2 regions of the Geobacillus sp. FSL W8-0026 genome follow, and region 2 is predicted to be linked to the other one. Evidence: predicted binding sites of a transcription regulator. Region 2 holds the regulator's gene; the other holds the start of a gene.
The links. The regulator NrdR, encoded in region 2, represses ribonucleotide reductase genes. The targets are predictions, from matches to a motif close to AACACNATATATNGTGTT.
Positions count from the first base shown of each region.

Region 1: the regulator NrdR is predicted to act here: its motif matches at 1,605-1,622, upstream of NST29_RS06200 (vitamin B12-dependent ribonucleotide reductase).

Region 1 covers NZ_CP150194.1:1,221,045-1,224,458, forward strand. Annotated here, with positions in the region: gene NST29_RS06190 (rhodanese-like domain-containing protein) at 62-436, opposite strand; gene NST29_RS06195 (biotin/lipoate A/B protein ligase family protein) at 628-1,464, shown strand; gene NST29_RS06200 (vitamin B12-dependent ribonucleotide reductase) at 1,708-3,414, shown strand, end outside.
Region 2 covers NZ_CP150194.1:900,952-904,365, reverse strand. Annotated here, with positions in the region: gene NST29_RS04585 (DnaD domain protein) at 1-757, opposite strand, end outside; gene nrdR (transcriptional regulator NrdR) at 863-1,324, opposite strand; gene NST29_RS04575 (hypothetical protein) at 1,392-1,790, opposite strand; gene speD (adenosylmethionine decarboxylase) at 1,914-2,288, opposite strand; gene NST29_RS04565 (glyceraldehyde-3-phosphate dehydrogenase) at 2,603-3,414, opposite strand, start outside.

The DNA of each region.
Region 1 (3,414 bases), 320 kb from region 2:
AAAGGGAAACGAACGAAAAGGGGCTCGTCGCTTTCGAGCCCCTTTGGTTGTCGACGGGCGGCTACGCCTTTTTCTTTACTTTCCCCGTCCATGTTTTGAATCCGCCCTTTAAATGATACAAATGGCGGTATCCTTTTCGATACAGCATTTGCGCGGCCCGCCCGCTGCGCAGCCCGTTTTGGCAGTACAAATAAATCGGCTGATCTTTGCGCAGTTCTTTCATGCGCATGCGCAGCTGCGTGAGCGGAATGTTGCGCGCTCCTAAAATATGTCCAGCCGCAAATTCGTCCGGCTCGCGGACATCGACGAGTTGCGCTTTTCGGTAGCCGGCGCGGAATTCTTCTTCGGTCAACGCTTTGACGATTCTCCGCTGCCATAAATAGGTGATGAGCGAATATACGATGATCGCCCCGAGAATGATGAGCAGCGCTTTCACGCCTCACGCCTCCTTTCCCTTCGTCCACTATTCCTATTATATAGAGTCGCCCGTAGAAAGCAAAGTCTTTTCGTGATGCCATTTTTCTTTCCTTGACTGACGTTGTTTGCTAAACTAGTAGGGGCGGCCCAACGCCTCTTTCTCAAGAACGCAAGGGGCCGGAAGCAAGGAATGACAGAGAAGGTGGAACGATGGCAAAAGAAGTATGGCGCTTTATTGATTCAGGCGATTGTCCTCCGGCGTTTAATATGGCGCTGGATGAAGCGCTTTTGGATTGGCACAGCCAAGGAAAAATTCCGCCGACGGTTCGTTTTTACGGCTGGAATCCGCCAACCTTGTCGATCGGCTATTTTCAAAAAGTCGAAAAAGAGATCGACTTAGAGGCGGTGAAACGGCACGGCCTCGGTTTTGTCCGCCGTCCGACCGGCGGGCGCGGCGTTTTGCATGACAAGGAACTGACCTACAGCGTCATCGTCTCGGAATCGCATCCGGCGATGCCGCCGACTGTGACGGAGGCGTATCGCGTCATTTCCCAAGGCATTTTGGAAGGGTTTCGTTTCCTTGGGCTCGATGCGTATTTTGCCGTGCCGAAAACGGAAGAAGAAAAAGCGGATTTGCGCAGCCCGCGTTCCGCTGTTTGCTTTGACGCGCCGTCATGGTACGAGCTGGTCGTCGAGGGGCGAAAAATCGCCGGCAGCGCGCAAACGCGGCAAAAGGGCGTCATTTTGCAGCACGGATCGATCTTGCTTGATCTCGACGAAGAACTGCTGTTCAGTTTGTTTAAATACCCGAACGAGCGGGTGAAAGAGCGGCTGCAGCGCGATTTTAAAAAGAAGGCGGTTGCCATCAACGAACTGACGAGCCGGACGGTGACGATGGAAGAAGCGAAGGCAGCGTTTTACAAAGGATTTGAAAAAGGATTGAATATCGTGCTAGAGCCGTATACGCTGACGGCCGAAGAGCGCGAATATGTGGAAACGTTGGCGCGAACGAAATATGAAAGCGATGAATGGAACTTCAAGCGCTGAGCAGCGGTGTGGTCAATCGTTCGTTTTCCGGCAAAAATGGCGGCACTCCCCTGTTTTTCGCCGTGGTTAGCTTTTTTTGCTTGACAAAAACGACATGATTTGTTCTCTTCACAATATATAGTATGATTTTCGTAAAAAATCATACTATATATTGTTTTTTTCTGTTCGATATGGTAAGGTAGAGAAGACAGGGCAACGTTGGCAAAAACATGAGAAACTATAGAAAAGAGGAGAGATAGGAGAATGACGGTGGCGTCATCCGAAAAAATGAAGATCGATATCGACAAACTGAACGAGGACATCCGCCTATTTCCGCAAGTGCATCCGATTACGCCCGATATGCACATCACCCATAAAGGCGTATCCCGTTTGGTGATGCTTGACCGGTATTCGTTCAAGGACACGGAGAAATTGACGCTCGCGCCGGGCGATTTTGTCGTGTTGACGATCAAGGAAGATCCGAAGTTTCCTGCCCGCGGCCTCGGGTTTATCGTTGACGTTGATTGGGAGACGAAAAAAGCGCGCGTGCTGATTGAGGACGAATACCGGCACGTGCTCGAAGGCGAAGAAGCGGAGACCGGCATTGTCGTTCGGTCGCTCGACATTATCGACAAGCCGCTCGAGATTTTCTATGAGCAAATCGCCAAGCGGAACGCAACCGGGCTCGCGGCTGTGGAGAAAACGGAAGAAAAGCGCCACGAGTGGTTCGAAAAGTTTTATCAAGAGCTCTCGAGCATGAACTTTGTGCCGGCCGGCCGCGTGTTGTACGGCGCAGGGTCGGGCAAGGAAGTGACGTATTTCAACTGCTATGTGATGCCGTTTGTCAAAGACTCGCGCGAAGGCATTTCCGAGCATCGGAAGCAGGTGATGGAAATCATGAGCCGCGGCGGCGGCGTCGGGACGAACGGCTCGACATTGCGGCCGCGCCATACGCTCGCGCGCGGGGTAAACGGCAAATCGTCCGGGTCGGTCTCGTGGTTGGATGACATTGCCAAACTGACCCACCTTGTCGAGCAAGGTGGCTCCCGCCGCGGCGCCCAAATGATCATGCTTGCCGACTGGCACCCGGACATTATCGAATTCATCGTCTCAAAAATGCAAAACCCGCGCATTTTGCGCTACCTGCTTGAAAATATGGAAGACGAAGGCATCAAAAAAGCGGCGCGCGACAAGCTGAAATTCACGCCGCTCACCGACCGGGAGCGGGCGATGTACGAAGCGATCGTCCGCTATAAGAACGCACCGGACTACGGAGGCTTCACGGAGGAAATCATTAAAGACGCGGAAGAAAAACTGCGCACCGGCGGTACATATACAGTGCACAACCCTGACTTTTTGACCGGTGCGAACATTTCCGTCTGCTTGACGAAAGAGTTCATGGAGGCGGTCGAAAACGACGAAGAATATGCGCTTCGCTTCCCGGATGTGGAAACTTATTCCGAAGAGGAAATGCGCATTTATAACGAAAAATGGCATGAAGTCGGCGATGTGCGCGAATGGGAGAAAATGGGCTACCGCGTTCGCGTCTACCGAAAAATCCGCGCCCGCGAACTGTGGAAGCTGATCAACATTTGCGCGACGTATTCGGCCGAGCCGGGCATTTTCTTCATCGACAACGCCAATGAAATGACGAACGCCCGCGCGTACGGGCAAAAAGTCGTGGCGACCAACCCGTGCGGGGAACAACCTCTCGCACCATATTCTGTCTGCAACTTGGCCGCGATCAACTTAGCGAACATGGTGGACAAAGAACGAAAGGTCGTTGACTACGAAAAACTGAAACGCACGGTTGAAATCGGAGTGCGGATGCAAGACAACGTCATCGACGCGACGCCGTACTTCCTTGAGGAAAACAAAAAGCAAGCGCTCGGCGAGCGCCGCATCGGCCTTGGCGTCATGGGGCTGGCTGACTTGCTCATTTACTGCGAAAAAGCGTACGGTTCTGAGGAA
Region 2 (3,414 bases):
CGCCAAGAACAAGCTTTTGCATCTCAAGCGGCGGAATGCCATACAAAAACGCCAGCTTTTTAATCGCCTCTTTCACTTTTGCTGTCATCGCGCGGCGCGGTACGAGCTGTTTCGACAACCCGGCGAAAAACAACTCAAAATCAAACACCTCGTCATCGAGGGCGTACGATGCCTCCTCGCGCCCGACATGCGCCTTTCCTTCATTCAGTGGCCGCTGTTCTTCGCTGAAACGAGACACCATCCGCTCGGCAGGAACGGCGGCAAACACGTCGGAAAATGAGCGCGTTACCGGGGTGAACCGAGCGACATCCGCCATCGGCCGGGCGAAAAAGTCGCTCAACTGGGCGAACAAATGGCGGCCAACTTGACGCTGCAAAAAGGTGCTCAACATCTCATCGCGAAAAAACTGTTCCGGTGTCATCGGCGGGCGCAGCTCGTAAAGAAACAGCTTCGGCTCATCGTCACCGAAAGTGCGGACATACGTATTCAGCAACCCGATTCCCTCCAGCTTCAACCGTTCGCCGTAGATGTCCGGAAGGCTGCATTGCATAAGCTCCATGAGGCGGCGATGGGTCGCCTCCTGCCCGCCAAGCAGCTCCCAGTCCCCCCAAAGCGTCATATACAAAGCTAGCGCGCGATGGCCGATGAGCGGCTGGTACAACAGCGTCAACACTTGGCGGTCCAGCTCGTGCAGCGCTCCGCGGCTTTGCACGACATACCGGTCAACTGCAATCAGTTCTTTCCAATGATGCCGCATCATCTCAACCTTCCATCTTGCGTGATTCGTTTCAACCCGTCCTCCCCCTTTCGGCAGGGAAAAGGCGTTGAAAAAAGGGCTTGCCGTCCAACGCCAAAGCCCTTTTTACCGCTGTTCTTTTTTGATCAGCTCTTTCAGTTCTTCGATAAACACGTTAATATCCTTGAACTGCCGATAGACGGAAGCGAAGCGGACATAGGCGACCTCATCGATGCGCGACAGCCGCTCCATCACCATTTCCCCGATTGTTTCGCTTTTGACTTCCGACACTCCTTGTTGGCGCAGCTCGCGCTCGATTTCCTGCGTCACCTTTTCCAGCTCCTCGAGCGCCACCGGCCGCTTTTCGCACGCTTTGATCAAGCCGCGCAAAATTTTCTCGCGGCTGAACTCTTCGCGCGTTCCGCCTTTTTTGACGACAATTAGCGGCGGCTCTTCAATTCGTTCAAACGTTGTAAACCGGTAATGACACTGTTCGCATTCGCGCCGGCGCCGGATCGAACGCCCTTCCTCGGCCGGGCGCGAGTCGAGCACGCGCGTACCTTGATGATGGCATGACGGACATCGCATAACATTCACTCCGTTGCTTTTCTTATTATCTATCATACCGGAATGGCGGCAAGCAGACAAGCCATAGTTAGCCGTTCAATCCCGATCCGATATACGGCAAGCGCGCATCGAGCTTCCGGTATAGCTCAAGAATCACCGATCGGCTGCGGCCAAAGTCAAACGGCAATAGGCGCGTGTCTGTTGTCACGGAAAAGTCGACCGCCGTTTCAAACGGGCGCACCGAGATGACTGTCGCGACGATAAACAGCTTTTTTCCGCGCTTCGTTTGCGCACAAATTTCGCCGCGCTCTTCGGAAACGGAAAGAAGTTCAGCCCCGGGCAGCGAGGCGAGCAGCTCTTTGACGGCGGCCATGACAGCGCGGTTCGCCGCTTTGTAATAATGGCTTCTTAGCTCGACGTCTTCATGATTCTCCCTCGTTTCGCAATGGTTCGTCAAGGCGTATTTCCATTTGTTCCACATGCTTATCTGCCACGCTCCCTAGTCCTTAATTTGCTTTCATCATACCATGTTTTTCGCTGCCGCAGCACGGTGAAAAATAGAAAAAGGAGCGTTCTGTGTACGCTCCTTTTCTGCCGTTCGTGCTGTCCGTTACAGCGCTTGCGCTTTTTTCACTTCAATCGGGCGCATGCCGCGCGGAAGTTCGATCGTCTCCCGCGTTTGCGCACCGAGCTTTTCAGCGATATAGTCGGCGGCAATCGTCGGATCGAGATGGCCGCATGTATACACATCAATGCTCGCATAGCCGTGTTCGGGAAACGTATGAATCGTCAAATGCGATTCCGAGATAATGACGACTCCACTTACCCCTTGTGGAGCGAATTTGTGGAACGCTACTTCGCGAATTTCCGCTCCCGATTTCAACGCGGCGTCAACGAACGTTTTCTCGATAAAGTCCATATCATTCAGTTTGTCAAAGTCGCATCCCCAAAGTTCCGAGATAACGTGACGACCCATCGTGTCCATGCAAAAATCCCCCTTTTAACCAATTTTCTCAAAGAAAAAAATAGAAGAACAGCTGCAAAATGGCATGTATAACTACCACGGGGGAAAGTTAGTCCTAAGAGGTCCTAACCCTTTAAGTAGTCACATTACCTTTGCCGTTAAGAAGTTCACGAGACATAGTATACTTTGTTTAGGGGGGTTTTGCAACAGACTTTTTTATTTTTTTTGCCTGCCGAAAAGAAAAAGCGCCCGCGCCTGTTCGGCGCCCTGGTCAATACCGCGCCGCAAAACAGACGGGCGCTTTCCGCCCTTCTTGGCAGCGAGCGAAGACGGTGTCACGCGTTGACTTGGAGACTCTCCTTCATTTTTGCCGCGACAAGTTGAGCAAGATCGACAACGCGGCAGGAATAGCCCCACTCATTGTCATACCAAGCGAGCACTTTCACTTTCCGTCCTTCCATCACCATCGTCGATAAGCCATCGATGATCGCCGAATGAGGATTCGTATTGAAATCAATCGAGACAAGCGGCTCCATCGTAAAGTCCAAAATTCCTTTCAGCGGCCCACGAGCGGCGCGGATGAACGCTTCGTTCACCTCATCGGCGGTCACCTCGCGCTTCACATCGACCACTAAGTCAACGAGGGAAACGTTCGGCGTCGGAACGCGGAGCGCCATGCCATGGAGCTTCCCTTTTAAATGCGGCAGCACCAGTCCAAGCGCTTTTGCCGCTCCGGTTGTCGTCGGGATGATCGATTGCGCGCACGAACGAGCGCGGCGCAAGTCTTTGTGCGGATTGTCGATGTTTTTTTGGTCGTTCGTATACGCGTGAACGGTTGTCATCAGCCCGTTTTCAATGCCAAAGGCTTCATCAAGCACTTTGACGACCGGCGCCAAGCAGTTGGTCGTGCACGATGCGTTAGAAATGATGAAATGGCGGTCAATATCGAGCACGTGTTCATTGACACCGACAACGATTGTCACATCTTCGTTTTTCCCAGGCGCTGTTAAAATGACGCGCTTCGCCCCCGCTTCTAGGTGAAGGCTAGCTTTTTCACGATCATTGAATTTGCCGGTCGCCTCAATGACGATATCAATATCCATCTCGTTCCATGGCAACCATTTCGGGTCGCGCGAGTTCAACAGCT